Regions from separate parts of the Streptomyces sp. NPDC055506 genome, predicted to be linked through region 4. Evidence: riboswitches for the same ligand, from Rfam matches in the RefSeq annotation. Region 4 holds a riboswitch; each other region holds the start of a gene.
What was found. Region 4 has a riboswitch for cobalamin ahead of ACWIF2_RS03165 (energy-coupling factor ABC transporter permease). Riboswitches for the same ligand answer to the same signal wherever they lie in the genome.
Positions count from the first base shown of each region.

Region 1: another riboswitch for cobalamin. It lies ahead of ACWIF2_RS14330 ((2Fe-2S) ferredoxin domain-containing protein); the one in region 4 lies ahead of ACWIF2_RS03165 (energy-coupling factor ABC transporter permease).
Region 2: another riboswitch for cobalamin. It lies ahead of ACWIF2_RS18995 (cobalamin biosynthesis protein); the one in region 4 lies ahead of ACWIF2_RS03165 (energy-coupling factor ABC transporter permease).
Region 3: another riboswitch for cobalamin. It lies ahead of ACWIF2_RS04305 (prenyltransferase/squalene oxidase repeat-containing protein); the one in region 4 lies ahead of ACWIF2_RS03165 (energy-coupling factor ABC transporter permease).

Region 1 covers NZ_JBSHKH010000030.1:26,075-31,146, forward strand. Annotated here, with positions in the region: gene ACWIF2_RS14320 (IucA/IucC family protein) at 45-1,541, opposite strand; gene ACWIF2_RS14325 (IucA/IucC family protein) at 1,698-3,167, shown strand; cobalamin riboswitch at 3,225-3,347, shown strand; gene ACWIF2_RS14330 ((2Fe-2S) ferredoxin domain-containing protein) at 3,394-3,765, shown strand; gene ACWIF2_RS14335 (universal stress protein) at 3,760-4,182, opposite strand; gene ACWIF2_RS14340 (APC family permease) at 4,184-5,072, opposite strand, start outside.
Region 2 covers NZ_JBSHKH010000045.1:29,107-34,178, forward strand. Annotated here, with positions in the region: gene ACWIF2_RS18985 (putative cobaltochelatase) at 1-313, opposite strand, end outside; gene ACWIF2_RS18990 (cobyric acid synthase) at 444-1,955, opposite strand; gene ACWIF2_RS18995 (cobalamin biosynthesis protein) at 1,952-2,893, opposite strand; cobalamin riboswitch at 2,995-3,133, opposite strand; gene ACWIF2_RS19000 (hypothetical protein) at 3,280-3,501, opposite strand; gene ACWIF2_RS19005 (anion permease) at 3,537-4,772, opposite strand; gene ACWIF2_RS19010 (lysozyme) at 4,917-5,072, opposite strand, start outside.
Region 3 covers NZ_JBSHKH010000006.1:84,009-89,080, reverse strand. Annotated here, with positions in the region: gene ACWIF2_RS04315 (energy-coupling factor transporter transmembrane component T) at 1-845, opposite strand, end outside; gene ACWIF2_RS04310 (SCO2322 family protein) at 841-1,479, opposite strand; gene ACWIF2_RS04305 (prenyltransferase/squalene oxidase repeat-containing protein) at 1,476-2,684, opposite strand; cobalamin riboswitch at 2,794-2,935, opposite strand; gene ACWIF2_RS04300 (phosphotransferase) at 2,978-3,646, shown strand; gene ACWIF2_RS04295 (SAM-dependent methyltransferase) at 3,689-4,504, shown strand; gene ACWIF2_RS04290 (helix-turn-helix domain-containing protein) at 4,522-5,072, opposite strand, start outside.
Region 4 covers NZ_JBSHKH010000004.1:145,545-150,616, forward strand. Annotated here, with positions in the region: gene ACWIF2_RS03155 (MDR family MFS transporter) at 1-1,084, shown strand, start outside; gene ACWIF2_RS03160 (serine/threonine-protein kinase) at 1,318-2,730, shown strand; cobalamin riboswitch at 2,809-2,994, shown strand; gene ACWIF2_RS03165 (energy-coupling factor ABC transporter permease) at 3,025-3,726, shown strand; gene ACWIF2_RS03170 (energy-coupling factor ABC transporter substrate-binding protein) at 3,723-4,085, shown strand; gene cbiQ (cobalt ECF transporter T component CbiQ) at 4,091-4,840, shown strand; gene ACWIF2_RS03180 (energy-coupling factor ABC transporter ATP-binding protein) at 4,837-5,072, shown strand, end outside.

The DNA.
Region 1 (5,072 bases), on a different contig from region 4:
GATCTCCGGGGTCGTGCTCCAAAAGCCGGGCTGCAAGACGAGTCTCACGCAAGGGGATTGGGCAGTTCCGCCCATTGGTCCCCGGGCGTCTGCGGCGAGAGCCGCATCAGCGTCAGCGCCTTGGTGGGCAGGGGGTCCGTGCGGAGCGCCGTGAGGTCCGGGGTGCGCGGTAGGTCGTCCACGGCCGTCTCCAGCGCCGCCGCGAGCGCCGCCCCCGACCCCGCCGTCCCGGCCAGCGCGCCCGCCACCAGCGAGCCGAACAGCTTGCGGCGCAGCGTGCGTTCGTCGTCCGTGACCATTCGGGCGGGCAGGTCGGGCACCGTGATGCCGTGCCGGGCGAGGCGGGCGGGGCTGACGCGGATGTCGGCCAGATCGCGGTAGACGAGCCGCAGCGGATCGCCCTCCGGCGAGAGGACCACCAGGAGGTTCTGGCCGTGCGCCTCCAGAGCCACGCCCAGCTCCAGCAGCCGCAGCCCGACGGTGAGGGCGAGGCGCGCGAAGCCGGCCAGCCAGGCGGGGGAGCGGGGCAGGGCGCTGGTCGCGAGCGCCGCCACCGGCAGCACCCGTTCACCGCTCCCGGCGTACGTCTGCGGCGACTCCCGCAGCACGGCCGCGAAGTCGGGGGAACCGGCCGCCGCGGCGCCCAGGGTGCGGGTGATGTGCAGCAGGCCGTCCATGCGCGCGGCGGGCGTCTCGGCGAAGTCCGACAGCAGCGCGGACGCGGCGACCGAGGGCAGCGAGATGTCCCGCACCGAGGACGTCAGCCGGGCGCTGAGCGAGGTCTTGACATGCGGCCCGCCGGGCAGGGCGAGCGTCCGCAGGGACATCAGCGGATGCCCGGCGCGCCGCTCCTCGCACGCCCGCTTCAGCACGTGCGCCGCCTGCCAGGGGTGCACCGGCAGCACCACACGCGGCCCGTCCCGCAGGTCCCGCGGCCAGGCCCCCGTCACCAGGCACTCCTCCGCCCGCACCGGCACAAGACCCAGCTCCACGACCGGCCGGTGCTCGGGCCCGTAGGCGAGCTGCTCGGCCACCGAGAAACCCGGCCGGGACCGGCAGGTGGGGTGGAACGGATGCCCGTCGACGATCCGTTGCTCCCACTCCCAGTCGTTCCCCGGCCACTCGTCGGCCGAGTGGCCCTCCTGCCCCGCTCTCGACAGGGCCAACGAGGCGACACTGTGCCCGAGTTCGGCGGCGAAGGAGGCCGAGTGCGGAACGGCGAGGTCTGTCACCAGCCGCGCCGGATCGTCGTAATCCACGCCGTCGAGCCCGACGACGGTGACGTGGTCGCCGGTCGCGTACGGATCCGGCGGCGGGCCGTGCAGCCGGCGGCCGTCGGTCAGGAACAGGGTCAGCCCGTCCCGGGCCGGCTCCCCGCGGGCCACCCAGGGCAGCGGATCATGGGCGAGACCGCGCCACAGACGGGACAGCACGGCCGCCCGGGCACCGGGCAGTTCGGCCTCGTACCGCGGCAGCAGACCAGGGCGTACGACGGCCAGTTCCTCGGCGACCTCGGCCTCGGCGGTGGGGAAACGGTGCACGGGCGGGCTCCTCGGGTACGAATAGGGCGTCACGGCGCGATGACGGCGACCGGCATACTGATCATCTCCGCCAGGAAGTCCGGAAGTCCCGGAAGGGCCGCTGGGAACGTGGAGAACACAAGGAACGCAGGGAAACGAGTGGATCGCGTGGACCTCATGCCCCCGCCCGCCGACGCGTACGCCGCCGTGCCGCTGCTGAACTGCCTGCTGCGGGAAGTGGCCCGGCCGGTGCGCCGGACCGGCGAGCACCGGATCTACCGACTGCCCGGCGGAGACCGGCTGCTGCGGGTGCGCGGGACGCGGCGGCCCGCCGAGCCCGAGGTCGAGGGGCCGGACGGCTGGCAGTGCGTCGGCCACACCGAGCTGGTCAAACTCGTCGCCGAGGAACTGCGACGGCACACCGGCCTGTCCAACCACGAACTGCCCGCCGAGATGATCGACAGCAGGGACGCCGTGGCCGCCCTGCTGGAAGCCCGCGAGCGCGCCACCCCGCCCGACGATCCCTATCTGCGCTCCGAGCAGTGCCTCCTCACCGGCCACACCCACCACCCGGCCCCCAAGGCGCGTGGCGGCGGCCCGGCCGCGGGCTGGCTGCCGTACGCGCCCGAGGCGTACGCCCGTTTCCCGCTGACCCTGCTCGGGCTGCGCGAGGACACCGTCGTCGAGGAGGGCGACACCTCGGCCCTCGACGCCCTCGGCACCGCCCCGCCCGGCTACCGGCTGCTCCCGGCCCACCCCTGGCAGCTCGACCTGGCGAGCGCGGAGCTCGCCGCCGCCTTCGCGGACGGGAGGCTGGTCCGGCTCGGCACGACCGCCTTCGACACCTGGCCCACGGCCGCGATCCGCACGCTCTACGCACCCGAGCAGGACCTGTTCCTGAAGTTCAGCCTGGACGTGCGCATCACCAACGACATCCGCCGGCTGTGGCGCCACGACCTGCTCGCCCTGCGCCGCACCGACACGGCCGTGTGCGCCGCCTTCGAGACGTTCGACGGCCCCCCGGCCTGGCTCGGCGACCGCGGGTACCGCACCGCGGACTTCGCCTTCGAGGCCCTGGCCGTCCTCGTCCGCGACGGCTTCGCCGGCCGTCTCCTGCCCGGCGCGACCCCGCTGCTCGCCGCCGGACTCGTCGAGGGCTTCGACGGCAGCCCGCTCGACCGCGCCGCCGACCCCGGGGCGTGGTGGGCGGCGTACCTGGCGCAGGTGGTGCCCCCGGCGCTGGAGACCTTCGCCCGGCACGGCGTCGTCATCGAGGCCCATCTGCAGAACACCCTGGTCGCCGTGGACGCCGACGGCATGCCCGTGCAGGCGCTGTACCGGGACGCCGAGGGCGTGAAGCTGCTTTCGGACGTCTCCCGGGAGGCCGGCTGGGAGCGGCTCGTGTACTGCCTGGTCGTCAACCACCTCACCGAGATCGCCGGCGCCCTCGCCGAACGCCGGCCCGGCTTCGCCCCCTGGCCCGCCGCCCGCCGCGAACTCGCCCGCCACGACCTGCCCGAGATCTCCGGCCTGCTCACCTCGCCCACCCTCCCCGCCAAGACGAACCTCCTGCTGCGCTGGACGGGCGCGAACGGCGCCGACGCCCGCTACCTGCCGCTGCCCAACCCGCTCAGGGAAGGAACGTGACCTGCGGGGCCCCCGTCCGCGCAGGCCGGCGAGACGGACCGAACCGGTGCTCCGGCCGCATGGAATGATGGCGGGCGACATGGCGACGGCGGAACGAGGAAGCCGGTGTGAATCCGGCGCGGTCCCGCCACTGTGACCGGCCTCGGCCGGGAGCCAGGAGACTCACGCGGTCGCCTCCTCGACGAACCACCGGGGCGGATCTCCCCGGAGAGAGGAAGGGTGCGGCATGTCCGCAACCCCGGCCGGAGGGGTTCCGTGCCGCGTCGTCGTGTGCCGGGACTGCTGCTGCGGCAGCCGCAAGGTGACCGGCGTCGACCACGCGGCCCAGACCGAGCGGCTGCGCGAGGCGGCGCCCGTGCGGGTCTCCGAGTGCCTCGACGTCTGCGACCAGGCCAACGTCATCGTCGTACAGCCGTCCGCGGCGGGCCGGGCCGCCGGGGCCCGGCCGGTGTGGTTCGGTCTGGTCAACGACCCGGCCGCGACCGAGGACATCGTCACCTGGGTCCGCGAGGGCGGCCCCGGCGTCGCCCCCCGGCCCGAGATCCTCGACCTGTACGCCTTCAGCCCGCTGAAGAGGCCGCGCCCGGGCGGCTCATGACCCGGCGGTGGCCGGCACGCACAGGACGGGGACGTTCGAGAGGTGCAGGAGTTTGTGGGGGGTCGAGCCCAGCAGGGCGCCGCGCACCGGGCTCTCGCCCCAGGTGCCCACCACGATCACCCTGCCGTCGTGGCGTGCCGCGGCGTCGATGAGCGCCTGCGCGGGCCGCTGGTCGATGAGTTCGACGGTGCTCGGCACGCCGGCTTCGTCGGCGACCCGGACGGCGTGACCGAGCACGGTGGTCCCGGCCTCGCGGACGGCCTCGTGGTGAGCGCCGTACTCCTCGCCCGTGACGCCCGGGGCCGCGGCTCCGTAGACGATCACCAGCGGTTCGCCGTACGCGGCCGCCACCTCGATCGCGACGCGCAGCGCGCTCCGGGCGCCCGGGGACTCGTCGTAGCCGAGGACCACCGACATCTCAGGACTCCTTGCCGTGCTTGCCGGGGACGAGGTCGGGGTCGACCACGCTGGGGTGTTCCGACCAGAACACGGGGGTGATCAGCCGCCACACGACCATGAGGATCACGCCCGTGACGATGATGCCGATACCGATGACCAGCGGGGGACCGAGCCCGAACCACGAGACGCCGCTGTAGGAGTTGGCGGGGTCGGACATGTCCGCCACGGACTCCACCAGCAGCCAGGCCAGCAGCCCGGCACCGACCAGCGGGCCGAGCCCGATCAGGAAGAAGTTGCGGGCACTGCGGGTCAGTTGGCGGCGGTAGTAGACCGCGCAGGCGAGACCCGTGAGCGCGTAGTAGAACGCGATCAGCAGGGACAGCGCGGTCAGCGAGTCGAAGAGGGCGTTCTCGCTGATGTGGTAGAGGACGAGATACCAGACGATGGCGATACCGGCGACCCACCAGGTGCTCACGTCGGGCGTGCGGAACCGGGGGTTGATACGGCCGAAGTGCGCGGGCAGCGCATGGCGGCGGGCCATCGACAGGCCGGTGCGCGACGCCGGGATGATCGTCGTCTGCGTCGACGCGAGCGCGGACGTCGAGACCGCCAGCAGCACGACCCAGTCCCAGCCGCCCATCACCTCTTCGGCGAGCAGCGCGAAGATGAACTCCTCCTCCGCCGCGTTCTCGGCCAGATAGGCCGTTCCCGCGTACCCCACGACCGCGAACGCGACCGCGAGGTAGGTCACCAGGAGCAGCACCGTCGACCACACGGCCGCCTTGCCGGGGGCGGTGGCGGAGTCCTCGGTCTCCTCGGTGAGGTTGACCGCCGACTCCCACCCCCAGTAGATGAACACGCCCAGCAGCAGGGCGGCGGTCAGGGACGCCCCGCCCGCTCCGAAGGGA
Region 2 (5,072 bases), on a different contig from region 4:
CCAGCCGGTCCTCGGAGGCGCCGACGGGCAGCTCGACCATGCGGGCCGGCCGGGAGGCGAAGCCCCCCGGCTCGTGCGGCCCGTCCGGGCAGCCGGGGTCGGGCGAGCCCGGGTCGCAGGAGAAGCGGCACTCGGAGACGACGTCCACCTCCGGCATGAGCGCCGAAAGCGCCCGCACGGCCGTCGACTTGGCCGTGCCCTTCTCGCCGCGCACCAGCACACCGCCGACCGCCGGTGACACGGCGTTCAGCAGCAGCGCGAGCCGCAGATCGTCCTGGCCGACCACGGCCGTGAACGGAAAGGGGGTGGTCACTTTTCGTCGTCCTCCAAGTCGCCTTCGCGTTGCGGATGGATGTCGGGTCGCGGATGGATCAGGCAGCCGGTCCAGCGTCTCAGGTGGCCCGCGGTCGCCGCAGCGGCGGTCCGCACCACCGCCGCCGTCCTCATACGGGCGCTCCCGGCGGGACGAACGGCAGCCCCGGCGGCGCGCCGGACTCGATGAGCCGCCACAACGCGTCCGTGTCCGCGTGCTGTTCGATCAGGTCGCCGAGCCGGTCGAGCTGCTCCTCGCGCAGCGCGGCGAACGAGGTGTCCGGCGCCGGCACGAAGCGTCGGCCCGCGGCGGCCGCCACCTCGCGCAGGAAGGCCCGCCGGAATCCGTCCGACTCCAGCGAGCCGTGCCAGTGCGTGCCCCAGGTCTGGCCGACCCGGCAGCCGTCCAAGAAGGGAGTACCGCCGGTGACATCGGCGACCCCGTGGTGGATCTCGTAGCCCTCGACCTGCTCCCCGAGGGCCTCGCCCGCCGGCCGGGTGAGGGTCTTCTCGCGGGCGAACCGCACCCGCACGGGCAGGATCCCGAGCCCGTCGACATGGCCCCTGCGGCTCTCGACGTCGTCCTCGATGTGCTCGCCGAGGATCTGGAAGCCGCCGCAGACGCCGAGGACGGGCCGCTGCTCGGCGGCCCTGCGCACGAGCGCCTCGGCCAGCCCCCGCTCCCTGAGCCACTCCAGCGCGCGGACCGTCCCCCGGGTGCCCGGCACGATGACGAGGTCGGCGTCGGCGAGTTCCTCCGGCCGGTCCACGAACCGCACGACGACACCGGGTTCGGCGGCCAGCGCGTCGACGTCGGTGAAGTTGGACATGAGAGGGACCGCGCATACGGCGACACGCAGCACGTCCTCGCCGACGGGCGGCGCGACGACGGACTCCCGGACCGTCCCCCGCAGGGAGACGCGCAGCCCGTCCTCCTCGTCGATCCCGAGCCCGTGCCGGAACGGCAGAACGCCGTACGTGTGCCGCCCGGTGAGGCCGTGCAGCATGTCGAGCCCCGGCTCCAGCAGGGAGACGTCCCCGCGGAACTTGTTCACGAGGAACCCGGCGACACACTCCTGGTCCTCGCGCGACAGCAGGGCGACGGTCCCGAAGAACGAGGCGAAGACCCCGCCCCGGTCGATGTCGCCGACGACGAGTACGGGGAGGCCGGCGTTGCGGGCGATCCCCATGTTGACGATGTCCGTCCGCCGCAGATTGATCTCGGCGGGAGAACCGGCCCCCTCACAGATCACCGCGTCATACGTGCCCCGCAACCGCTCCAGGCAGTCCAGCACCGTCCCGAGCAGCCTCTGCTGCCGCCCTCCGTGGTACCCGCGCGCACTGAGTTCCCCGACCGGCTTGCCCAGCAGCACGACCTGGCTGCTCTGCTCGCCGCCGGGCTTGAGCAGCACGGGATTCATCAGCGCGGTCGGCTCCACCCGGCACGCCTGCGCCTGCATGGCCTGCGCCCGCCCGATCTCGGCGCCTTCCCGCGTCACGAACGAATTCAGGGACATGTTCTGCGCTTTGAAGGGCGCGACCTTGACGCCCTGCCGAACCAGCCATCGGCAGATCCCGGCGGTCACGACGCTCTTGCCCGCGTCGGAGGTGGTGCCGGCGACGAGAAGCCCACCGCCCGTCATGACGTACGCCCCTTCACGAAGTGGCGCGCGGCGACACAGACGCCGAGCGCGAGCCAGCCGACACGCCTGGACAGCCGTACGGCCCGTTCGATGTCCCGGGTTTCGACGCCGCGCCCCGCGCCGTTGAGGACGGGCCGGTGCTCGACGCGCCCGCCGTAGGACAGGGTCCCGCCGAGCCGCACCCCGAGCGCCCCCGCGAACGAGGCCTCCACGGGCCCGGCGTTGGGACTCGGATGCTTGGCGGCGTCGGCACGCCAGGCCGTCACGGCTCCCCGCGGATCGCCCCCGGACACGGCCGCGAGCGCGGCGGTCAGCCGGGCCCCGGGCCACCCCGCGACATCGTCAAGCCGTGCGGAGGCCCAGCCGTAGCGCCGGTACCGCGCCGACTTGTGCCCGACCATGGCGTCGAGGGTGTTGACGGCCCGGAACCCGACAAGCCCCGGCACGCCACCTATCGCCCCCCACACGAGCGCCCCCACGACGGCGTCGGAGGTGTTCTCCGCGACGGACTCGACGACGGCCCGGGCGATCCCGTCGGCGTCCAGGGCCTGCGGATCCCGTCCGCACAGATGCGGCAGCCGCGCACGGGCCGCGTCGACGTCCCCGGCTTCCAGGGCGCGCCCGATGGCCTGAGCCTCCCGCGCGAGCGAAGTCCCCCCGACGACGGCCCAGGTGGCGACAGCGGTCAGTCCGACAGCAGCGGGGGCGGAGGTACGCACGGCACGCGCGGCGACGGCCCCCAGCGCGACGGCCCCGCCCGCGCACACCACGGTGTGCAGCGTGCCCCATCCCCGGTGGTCCCGCCACAACACCCGCTCCACGGCACCCGCGGCCCGCCCGAACGCGGCGACCGGATGGCCCCGGCGAGGATCGCCGAGCAGCAGATCACCGATCAGACCGACGGCGGCACCGTACGCGTGAACGCGACCGGCACCCACGGGCTCAGCCGGCCACGGGGGCGGACAACGGTGGGGTACTGACCCTCGATCGGCAGCCGAACATGGCGATATGTCCTCACTCAGGGTGTCCACGCCCTGGTTCGACGAGACCGGCGGTGAGAGTTCCTGGCTCCCGGGGGTTGTCGCCCCGGTGACAGTGGCGGGACCGCGCCGGACTTCCACCGGCTTCCTCTCCTGCCGCCGTATTGGCCCCGGCAGTCCACCACGGCCGCGAACCGCCGTCAACTTGCCGTTGACCTGCGAGGGGAGAGTGTGGACAAGCCCACACCGCTTGCCTCGCAGAGGGTGTGGGCGGCCGCCCCGCACACGCAACCGGGCGGCCCGGGACCGAAGTCCAGTGCCGCCCGGCGAAAAGACGATCGCGGTCAGGCCACGATCAGATAGATCCCGTACCCGACAGCCGCCGCACACGCCGCGAAGCACGCGTACGCACCCGTCACCGCGAGCCCCGCGGACCCGCCCGCCGCCACCGCCCGCTCGCGGCGCGACAGGCCGGTGATGCCGAGGGTGAACAGGCCGACGAGGGTCACGGTGGCCACGAGGCTGACGCCGAAGACGGAGCCGAGGGTCGCCCAGTCGATCTTCATCTCAGAGATTCTTCCTTGTCACCGGGTAGGCGGGATCAGACCGAGGTGGTCGTGGTGGAGGGCTTGCGATCGGCCTGGGCCGGGATCGTGGCGGCCAGTTCCTCGGACGGGCCCGCCGGAGGCGGCGTCACGGCGGCGATGGCGGTGGTCACGACGCCGGCCGGCTCCTCGTCGACCTCGTTGACGTTCGTGTGGTCGACGACCTCGCGGCGCGACAGCTTCCAGATCACCGCGCTGGAGGCGATCAGGAAGATCGCCACGACCGCCGTGCCCCAGTTCCCGAAGCCGGTCACGTACTCGGCGAGCGCGCCCACCAGGGCCGCCGCCGGCAGCGTCAGACCCCAGGCGACGAACATCCGCGTCGCCGTCGACCAGCGGACCACGCCGCCCTTGCGGCCGAGCCCCGCGCCCATCACCGCGCCGGACACGGAGTGGGTGGTGGAGAGGGAGAAGCCGAGGTGCGAGGAGGCCAGGATGACCGTCGCCGCGCTGGTCTGGGCGGCGAAGCCCTGCTGCGGCTGGAGGTCGGTCAGGCCCTTGCCCATGGTGCGGATGATGCGCCAGCCGCCGAGGTAGGTGCCGAGCGCGATGGCGATACCCGCCGAGAGGATGACCCACATGGGCGGGTCGGAGTCGGGGGCGACGGCGCCGCCGGCGACCAGGGCGAGGGTGATGACACCCATCGTCTTCTGGGCGTCGTTGGTGCCGTGGGCCAGCGAGACCAGGCCCGCGGAGGCGATCTGGCCGGCGCGGTAGCCCTTCTTGGAGGCCTCGCCGTCGGCTTTCTTGCCGAGGGAGTACGTCAACCGGGTGGCGAGCATCGCCGCGATGCCCGCGACCAGCGGGGCGGCGATCGCCGGGATCAGCACCTTGGTGACCAGCACGTCACCGTGCACCGCGCCGACACCCGCCGAAGCGATCGTGGCGCCGATCAGGCCGCCCATCAGGGCGTGCGACGAACTGGACGGCAGACCGACGAGCCAGGTCAGCAGGTTCCAGAGGATCGCGCCGACCAAGGCGGCGAAGATGACCTCGGGACGGATGCCGGCCTCGTCGACGAGGCCTTTGGAGATCGTGTTCGCGACTTCGACGGACAGGAAGGCGCCGACCAGGTTGAGCACCGCGGACATGGCCACCGCGATCTTCGGTCTCATGGCGCCCGTGGAAATGGTCGTGGCCATCGCGTTCGCGGTGTCGTGGAAACCGTTCGTGAAATCGAACGCAAGTGCGGTTACCACCACAATCGCGAGGATCAGCGAGAAGCTTTCCATTTACCCAGGCAATCGTTCGGCGTCGTTGGCGGGACGAACGTAGGTAACCCGAGTGAACGGAAGATGAACTGGGAGGGGCGCAGGGGTGTCCGCAACGGGGGGCCGTCATTCCGCCCTGGTGCGGCGGCCCTTGCGCCCCAACGATCACGTGCCCCTGGCGAACTGTTTCAGTCGATCGAGTGACCCGTCGAAGAGATTCTGATCACCCGGAAGGGTGCCGTCGCCGTTGTCGTACTGCCAGAAGGTCCAGGAGGACCAGCCGGCCGGCAGCGGCCCCGCGCTCGCCGCGTTGTAGCGGGC
Region 3 (5,072 bases), on a different contig from region 4:
AGGCCGACGAGGAGGACCGGGAAGCCGTAGGCGGCGCCTTCGGCGGTGAGCAGCCCGTACGTTCCGGCGCACACGCCGAGCAGGCCGCCGAGGGTGAGGGCGGCGGTGGTACGGCGGACCGCGGCCGGGACCCGGGCGGTACGGCCGTAGCCGCGGGCGTCCATCGCGGCGGCCAGGGACACCGAGCGCTCCAACGCGCCCTCCAGGACCGGGAGACCCACCTGCAGCAGGCCCCGGAGACCCTTGTCCGGGCGGCCCCGCAGCCGGCGGGCGGCGCGCAGGCGCTGGACGTCGGCGATGAGGTTCGGCGCGAAGGTGAGGGCGACGACGACGGCGACGCCCATCTCGTACAGGGCGCCCGGGAGGGACTTGAGCAGGCGTGAGGGATTCGCGAGGGCGTTCGCGGCGCCGACACAAACGAGCAGGGCGGCCAGTCTCAGACCGTCGTACAACGCGAAGGCGAGGGCCTCGGCCGTGACGTCGCCGCCGAGGCGGATGCCCTGGGCCCAGTCGGGGAGGGGCACCTCGGGGAGGGTGACGAGAGTGTGCGTGCCGGGGATGGGGGAGCCGAGGACGATCGCGAAGAGAAGGCGGATGACCAGGACGGCGAGGGCGAGTTTGACGAAGGCGCCGTAGGAACGGGACCAGGGGGTCGCGGGGCGGCAGGTCGCCACGACGTAGGCGGAGACCGTGATGAGGAGGGTGAGGAGGAGGGGGTTGGTGGTGCGGGTGGCCGCGGTGCCGAGGGAGAGGGCCCAGAGCCACCAGGCGCCGGGGTGCAGAGGGGCTCGGGGCCGGCGCGGGGGGTGGGAGGGCGCGTGGCTGAGCCGGTCCGCGCTGCTAATCCTGGTCACGCCGCCGTACCTGCCAGATCGCCGCCGCCCCCAGTGCCGTCACCACGGCGATGCCCGCCAGCAGGCCCAGGGACGGGCCGTTGTCGTCGGACGTGTCCGTCTTCGCCGCCGGTGACGACTTCCGGGAACCGGACACCTGCTCTCCGCAGCCCTTCTCCGGGTAGCCCGCGATCGCGCACAACAGGGCGTTCGTGTCGTAGCGGAGGGGCTTGGCGACCGTCGCGAGGGCCTCTGCCGTGGTCGCGTCGGGGGCGACCCGGGCACAGGCCGTCCGGGCGGGGGGCGGGGTCTCGCCCTGGGGGGCGTCCGACTTCGTGCCGGGGTCGATGACGAGCGCTACCCGCTTCTTGCCGTCCTGCGCGGGCGTCTTCGAGCAGATGGTCCCGAAGTCGGTCGTGCCGCGCGGCCGGGCGGCCTCGGAGGAGTCCTCGCTCACCGCGAAGCGGAAGCCCTGGACGTCGCCGTCCGAGGGGCGGGCCATGGACGGGCCCTGGGTGGCGTAGACCCAGCGGTCGCCTTCGCGGTCCCAGAACGACCAGTACCGGTAGCCGGCGGCCTGGGCCTGGCCCGCGCCCGCGCACAGCAGGAGCGAGGCCAGGAGGAGGAGAACGGCCCGGCGAATCACGACTGCTGCCTCTTGCGGCCGGTGAAGAGGAAGCCGATGCCGATACCGGCGACGAGGCAGACCCCGACGTACCACCAGACGCCGAAGAAGTCCGACTTCGAGTCGCTCTTGTCCTGCGCCGACGCGGTCTTCTCGGACGTCTGCGGGGCCGGGCCCGTCGCGTTGAGCTGCTTCACCAGGTCCGTGCCGCCGAAGTCGCGCGGGTTCGCGCCCGTCGCGTGCGCGGCGAAGATCAGCTGGGCGTAGGCGGCGGGACCGCCCTGCTCGGCCCAGGTGGCGGAGTTCTTCTCCAGCCACCGAACGGACTTCTGGGCCTGCTCCGTCTCACCCCGCGCGGCGAGTGCCACGACCGCGTCGGCGGTGTTGCCGTGGTCGGGCTGGGGGTCCGCGCCGGCGAGGGCGGAGGTGAGGTGGTCGTCGTCCTTGGCGAGGGTCTTCGTGAGGTAGGCGGCACCGTTGGCGGCGGCTTGGTCCGGCGTACCGGGCTCCGCACAGGTGGCGTCGGACTTCTTACCCGCCTCCACCACCATGCCCTTGCCCAGTGCGCCCAGCACACCCGCCGCTGTGGCGTCCGCGTTGGCGGCCGGCTTGCCCTTCTTGTCCGGCTGGAAGGCGAAGGCGCCCGCGTCGTCGCCGTCGTCGCAACCGAGGGCGAGTGCGAGCAGGGCGTCGTAGGGCGACTTCCCGCCCTTCTCGACCTGGTCCGGCTTCTCGCCGACGGCGGTCAGCGCGCCTATGACGACGGACGTGGAGTTGGTGTCGCTGGCGCCGCCGGGCGCGTAGCCCCAGCCGCCGTCCTCGTTCTGGACGGACTTCAGCCAGCCGACGGCCTTGCCGGTGACGGCGTCCTGTCCGCCGAGCGCGGCGAGGGCCTGGACGGCGGCGGCCGTGGCGTTGGTGTCGAGCATGGTCTTGGCATCGCACGCGGCGGCGGGATCGGGACGGTACGCGGCGAACCCGCCGTCCGCGCACTGCTGACGCTCCAGCCACGTGACGGACTTGGCGGCCGGCTTCACACCCACCGTGTCCTGGGCCAGCAGGGCGAGCGACTGGCGCCAGACGCCGTCGAACTTCGGGTCCTTGTCCCCGTACAGGGCGGAGGGGAACGCCTGGGACGGAGTCGGCGACGGTGCGGCGGCGGCCGGCGTGGCGGCGCCGATCACGGTGGCGGCGGCCAGGACCGCGGCGCTGCGGCGGACGTTCATGATCGGCGGGTGCCTCTCCCTGTGAGGGAGCCGGACAGCACGGGACACCCCGGCGGCTCGGCTCCGTATACCTCGACGGTGCCGTGCACCGACGGGCGCCGGGCACGTGAGCCGGTCACGAACCGTACGGGGCGATCCGGCTCACCGCCTGCCTCGGCGGGCGGTTCACGGTTGCGGGTCAGCGCCGGAATTGCACCGGCTTCCCCCTGTACGGGTGTGATGACGACCCGCTCACTGTACCCGCACGTCCAAAACGGGCCGAGGGGCACCGTACGGGCGGGTAGCTTCGGCCCATGCCGACGACACCACCAGGCCGACTGCTCGGCTCGGGCCGCCGCGCCGACGTGTACGAGATCGACGAGGGGTGGGTGCTGCGCCGCGAACGGGAGGGCGGGGGAGACGCGGCTGCGGAGGGCGCGGTGATGGAGCATGTGCGCGCCCACGGCTTTCCGGTTCCCCGGGTGCGCCCGACCGGCTCCCGCGCCGACCTGGTGATGGAGCGGCTCTCCGGCCCGACCATGCTCCAGGCCTGCCTGGCGGGCACGCTGGGGGTGGCGGAGGCCGGTTCGATCCTGGGCGGGCTCCTGCGCGACCTGCACACCGTCCCCGCCCTGCACTCCACCGATCCGGCGGCCCGCGTCCTCCACCTGGACCTCCACCCGGAGAACGTGATGCTCACGCCCGAAGGGCCGCGCGTCATCGACTGGTCCAACACGGAGGAGGGCGACCCGGGGCTGGACTGGGCGGCCTCGGCGGTGATCCTCGCTCAGGCCGCGGTCTCCGACGACCCCCTGTCCCCGGCCGCTCGCACCATGCTGGCCGCCCTTCTCGCGGACCCGTCCCCGCTCACACGGCCCGCCCTGACGGAGGCCCTGCGCCGCCGCGCCTCCAATCCGACGATGAGCCCGGCGGAGGTCGAACTGCTGGACACGGCTGAGGAGTTGATCCTGTCCCTGAGGTAAACCGGTTAACGTGAAGCTCCACGACCACACGCAGGAGCGTCCATGACTGAGCAGGTGGAGAACTCCGAGCAGGAGCCGCTCTCCAAGATCGACACCTCGGTTCCGCACTCGGCGCGGATCTGGAACTACTGGCTGGGCGGGAAGGACAACTACGAAGTCGACCGTGTGGCCGGTGACGCGTTCCGGGAGATCTTCCCCGGGATCGAGACCGGGGCGCGCGCCGCCCGTTACTTCCTCGCCCGCGCCGTTCGCCATCTCGCCGCCGAAGAGGGCATCCGCCAGTTCCTGGACATCGGCACCGGGCTGCCCAACGTGGACAACACCCACCAGATCGCCCAGCGGGTGGCCCCGGAGAGCCGGATCGTCTACGTCGACAACGACCCCCTGGTGCTGGCTCACGCCCGCGCGCTGCTCACCAGCACACCGGAGGGCGTCACCAACTACGTCGACGCCGACCTGCGCAAGCCGAGCACGATCGTCCGGGAAGCCGGTAAGACGCTGGACTTCGACCAGCCCGTCGCGCTCATGCTGATGGGCATCCTCGGCCACATCGAGGACCACGACGAGGCACGCGAGATCGTGCGGCAGCTGGTGGACGCGCTGCCTTCCGGCAGCTATCTGGTGCAGTACGACTCCACCGACACCAGCGAGGACTACCTCCGGGCCATCAATCAGTACAACGACGGCGGCTCGATCCCGTACATCCTGCGCAGCCCCGAGCAGATCGCCCGCTACTTCGACGGCCTGGAGCTGCTGGAGCCGGGCGTCACGTCCTGCTCGCGCTGGCGTCCCGACGCCGAGGCCCTGGGCCTGCCGGCGGAGGTGCACCAGTACGGCGGTGTCGCCCTCAAGCGCTGAACCCCGGGGAGCCCGGCTCAGGTCTCCTGAAGTATGCGGTGCAGGATGGTCGGAGTCTCGTCCGGTGACTCGGCTTCGACCACCAGCCGGTTCATGGCGTCCCAGTAGCGTTCGATGTCGGCCGCCTTGTCGGGATAGAGCGCGGTGGTGAGCTGCTCGAGGTAGACCACGTCGGGCAACTGGCCGCCGGGCAGCCGCAGAATGGTGACCGGACCGCCCTCCGCGGCGTGCCCGCCGGAGAGGAACGGCAGGATCTGGACGGTGACCTGCGGAAGCCGGCAGACCTCGATGAGATGCCTGAGCTGGGCCCGCATCACCTCCGGCCCGCCCACCGGGCGCCGCAGCGCCGCCTCGTCGATCACGGCCCAGAGCTGGGCCGCGCCCGGCTGCCGGTGCAGGATCCGCTGCCGGGTCATCCGCAACGCCACCCGGCGCTCGACCTCCCGCGCTTCGGCGCCGGCGTGGGCGAGCCGGACGGCGGCACGCGCGTAGTCGGGGGTCTGGAGCAGTTCGGGGACGCGCTGTATCTGGAAGCAGCGGATGACGCTCGCCGCCTGCTCGGCGCCGA
Region 4 (5,072 bases):
GTTCGTGCTCGGGCTGCGCACCTTCAGCCAGCAGGGGCTGTTCGTGGTCGGCGGCTGGCTCGTCGACCGGTTCGGGGTACGGCCCGTCGTGCTGGCCGGCTGTGTGCTGCGGATCGCCGGGTTCGCGTGGCTCGGGTACGCGGAGGCGAGCGGGGCCGTGATCGGCGCCGTGCTGGTGATCGGTTTCGCCGCCGCGCTGTTCTCTCCCGCCGTGGAGTCCGAGGTGGCCCGCCAGGCGGTGGTCTGGGAGGAGGAGGGACGCGGCTCACGCACGCGGCTCCTGGCCCTGTTCAGCGTGGCGGGCCAGGCCGGGGCCTTCGTCGGGCCGCTGCTCGGCGGGTTGCTGCTCGCCGTCGACTTCCGCACCGCGTGCCTCGCCGGCGCGGCGGTCTTCGTGCTCGTCCTGGCCGGGCATCTGTGGCTGATGCCGCAGCACATCCCGGGCCGGGTCCGCACCCGGGAGCGGGGCGGGGCGCGCGTGCTGCTGCGCAACCGCCGCTTCCTGGCGCTGTGCGGCGGGTACGGTTCGTACCTGCTCGCCTACAACCAGTTGTATCTGGCCCTGCCGGACGAGGTGCAGCGCGCGACGGGCTCCCAGGCGCCGCTGTCCTGGCTGTTCGCCCTGTCCTCGGTGCTGGTGGTCTTCACCCAGCTGCCGGTGACCCGCTGGGCGGGCGACCGGCTGGACCTGCGCCGCTCCATGACGGCGGGGCTGCTGCTGATCGCGGCCGGATTCGCGGTGGTGGCCGCGGCGCGCCCCGCCGGCTGGACGGGAGTCGCCGGGCTACTGCCCGCCGCGGGCTTCGTCGTGCTGCTCACCGTGGGACAGATGCTGGTCGTGCCCGCCGCCCGCGCCTGGGTGCCCGACCTCGCCGAGGAGGGCCGGATCGGCCTCTACATGGGCGCACTGTCCTCCGTCTCCGGCCTGATCGTCCTGGCCGGCAGCGCGGCCACCGGATCCCTGCTCGACCTGGGCCTGCCGGCCGCCGTGCCCTGGCTGGTCCTCGCGGCCGTACCGGCCCTGACGGTGGCTCTGCTGCCGCGCCGGGAGGAGCGGGCCGAGGAGGCGGAAGAGGCGGCCTGATCCGGCGAGCGGCGACGCGGGGACAACCGCGCGCACCGCACCGTCAACCCCGCCGGGCGGTGTCTCCGCTCGGATTTCCGGGACCGTACCGGCCCTCGACACCGCCGTGGAGATCATTGGTCACGCGGCGCCAGTATCCTGGGTCGGCTGCGCGTCCCCCGCCAACCCCCGCCTCAAAACGGGGAGTTCGGCCTGCGGCGACGTACCTTCCCCCACGCATGAGACGAGGACGAGTGCTGCTAGCGGGCCGCTACCGGCTGGATGTTGAGATCGGGCGCGGTGGAATGGGAGAGGTCTGGCGCGCGTACGACGAGACGCTCGCCAGAGCGGTGGCCGTCAAGCTGCTGCTGCCCCAGGACACCGATGTCACGGCGGCCTCCCGGTTCCGTCTGGAGGCCCAGACCGCCGGGCGTCTCAACCACCCCCACCTGGTCGGTGTCTGGGACTTCGGCGAGTACGACAACCGGCTGTACCTGGTGATGGAACTGGTCGACGGCGACAGCCTCGCCGGGGTGCTGGCCGCCTCCGGCGCGCTTTCCGCAGAGCGGGTGGCGGATCTCGCCGCGCAGGCCGCCGCCGGGCTCGCCGCCGCACACGCGCAGGGCATCGTCCACCGTGACATCAAGCCCGCCAACCTCCTGCTGGACGCCCACGGCACCCTGAAGATCGGCGACTTCGGCATCGCCCGCTTCCTCGACGACCCCGGCGCCGCGCTCACCGCCACCGGTCAGATCGTCGGCACCGGCCTCTATCTCGCACCCGAACGCGCCCTGGGCCAGCCGGCCGGTCCCGCCTCCGACATGTACTCCCTGGGGTGCCTGCTCTACCAACTCCTCAGCGGACGGCCGCCGTTCCAGGCGGACACCGCCGTCGCGCTCCTCCACCAGCATCTCGACTCCGCGCCCGTTCCGCCCCGCGAGCTCGGAGTCGCCGGGCTCCCGCCGGCCTTCGAGAACTACCTCCTCGGCCTGCTCGCCAAGCAGCCCGAGGACCGGCCCACCGCCCAGCAGACCGCCGAGTGGTTCGCCGGGGGCGCCTGGCGAGGGCTGCCCGAGCCGCTGCCGGAGGCCGCGCCCCCGGTGACGTCCGCCATGCCCGGGCCGTATCCGGCCACCGAAACCCGCAACCCGGCCACCTACGCGCTGCCCGGCGCCCCGGGGCTGCGCACCGGCCGCACGCCCCAGGCCGGCCGTTCGCGCCGCGCCGCACCCCGGGGCGGCCAGGACAACCGCCGCAGGGCGGCCGCGACGATCGCCGCCGCGGCGCTCTTCGCCGCCGCGATGCTCGCCGGCATGCTGTGGTTCTCGCCCGACAACACCGCGACGGAGGGCACGGAACCCGACGTGTCTCCCTCCGCGAGCAGCCCCGCCGCCACACCGTCCGCGGACTCCCCCTCGCCCCTCTCCTCCGATCCCGCGGAGGACACGGCTCCGGGCAGCGGCACTCCGGCCACCGGCACAGTGGCCGATATCACCCCGTCCACCACCGCGCCTCCTCCCCCGACCCCCGTCGAAGCGACGCCCAGCCCCACGGCTCCGGCGCAGGAGACGGCCGACCCACCGCAAAAGGCGGACAAACCCCGGCAGGAGAAGCCCCGTCAGACGTGGGAGGACGGGGACGACGATGACGACGGGGGCGACGACTGAGCGGCCCTGCGCCGGTGTGCGAGCGGACGCCCCCTCGCGCGCCCCCTCGGGTGGCTTGTCATCGTCCTTATCTCGGCATTACTGTCACCACGCCTTGGTGAACGGGAAATCCGGTGTGATGCCGGTGCGGCCCTCGCCACTGTGAATCGGGAAGTCCGGCTCCGGCCCTCACGGGCAGCCACTGGGTTCTTCGGAACCCGGGAAGGCGGAGTACGGGCGGTGGTACCCGTCAGCCAGGAGACCGGCCAAGGCACGTCAACCATCCACGAGGTGCTGGAGAGGGTCTGCTGAGCCATGCACATAGCCGAGGGTTTTCTGCCACCCGCACACGCGGTCGCCTGGGGCGTCGCGTCGGCACCGTTCGTCGTCCACGGGGTCCGGTCGCTCACCCGTGAGGTGCGCGAGCACCCCGAGAGCACCCTGCTCCTCGGCGCCTCCGGTGCCTTCACCTTCGTCCTGTCCGCCCTGAAGCTTCCGTCGGTCACCGGCAGTTGCTCCCACCCCACCGGAACGGGCCTGGGAGCCATCCTGTTCCGGCCGCCCATCATGGCGGTGCTGGGCACCATCACCCTGCTCTTCCAGGCACTGCTGCTCGCCCACGGCGGTCTGACCACGCTCGGCGCCAACGTCTTCTCCATGGCGATCGTCGGACCCTGGGCCGGATACGCCGTGTACAAGCTGCTGCGGCGGTACGACGTGCCGCTGATGGTCGCGGTCTTCTTCGGGGCGTTCTTCGCCGACCTGTCCACCTACTGCGTCACCAGCGTGCAGCTGGCGCTCGCCTTCCCCGACCCGGGCAGCGGGTTCGTGGGCGCGCTCGGCAAGTTCGGCACCATCTTCGCCGTCACCCAGATCCCGCTCGCGGTGAGCGAGGGGCTGCTGACGGTGCTCGTGATGCGGCTGCTCGTGCAGTCCAGCAAGGGCGAACTGACCCGGCTGGGCGTGCTCCTCGCCAAGAAGCAGTCCGTGACCGAGACCGAGGCGGCGACCCGATGAAGAAGAACACGAAGATCAACCTCCTGCTGCTGCTCGCCGTGGCCGCGCTCGCCGTACTGCCGCTCGCGCTCGGCCTCGGCGACCACAAGGAGGAGCCGTTCACGGGCGCCGACGGCGAGGCGGAGACGGCGATCACCGAGATCGAGCCGGACTACAAGCCCTGGTTCTCGCCGCTGTACGAACCGCCGTCCGGTGAGATCGAGTCGGCCCTGTTCTCCCTCCAGGCCGCGCTCGGCGCCGGTGTCCTCGCCTACTACTTCGGTCTGCGCCGGGGCCGGCGGCAGGGTGAGCAGCAGGCGCGGGACGCCGGCAGTGCGGCAGCCGGCACCGCCGAGGAGTCCACGGCCGAAAGGGCCTGAGCCGCGTGCTGCCGATCGACGCGGCGGCGCACAGCAGTCGCTGGCGCCGCCGCCATCCCGTGGACAAGGCAGTGCTCGGTCTCGGGCTCACCGTGCTGGCCATCTCGCTGCCGCCCTGGCCGGGCGCTGCGCTGGTGCTCGTGACGGCCGTGTGCCTGCTGCTGGGGCCGGCCGGTGTGCCCGGGCGCCGGCTGTGGCGGGCCTACCGGGTGCCGCTGGGCTTCTGCGTCACCGGCGCGGTCACCCTGCTCGTCCAGGTCGGCGGCCCGGAAGGCTTCGTCTCCCTCGCCGACGACGGGCCCCTCCGGGCCGGGGAGCTGCTGCTGCGCACCTCGGCGGCCTCCCTTGGGGTGCTGCTGTTCGCCTTCACCACGCCCATGTCCGACCTGCTGCCGCGCCTGGTCCGGGCGGGCGTCCCGGCGCCCGTCGTCGATGTCGCGCTCGTGACGTACCGCATGAGCTTTCTGCTGCTGGACTCCGTGCGCCGGATCCGCGACGCGCAGGCCGCCCGGCTCGGGCACACCACGCGGGCCGCCGCCTGGCGTTCGCTGGGCGGACTCGGCGCCACCGCGTTCGTCCGGGCCTTCGACCGGGCGGCCCGCCTCCAGGCCGGTCTCGCCGGGCGCGGCTACGACGGGACCCTGCGTGTCCTGGTGCCCGAGGCCCGCGTCTCCGTCCGCTTCACGGTCGCCAGCTGCGCGCTCCTCGCGGCGCTGGCCGTCCTCACCTTCGTACTGGAAAGGCCGCCGGCATGAGCGAGCCCGCCCTCGTCGCCCTGCGGGGCGCGTCCTTCGCCTACGAGGACGGCCCGGCCGTGCTCAGCGGCCTCGATTTCGACATCCGCGAGGGCCGGGCGCTCGCGCTGCTCGGCCGCAACGGCAGCGGCAAGACCACGCTGATGCGGCTGCTCAGCGGCGGACTGCGGCCGCACAAGGGCCGCTTGACGGTCGACGGGCAGCCGGTGACGTACGACCGCAAGGGCCTGAC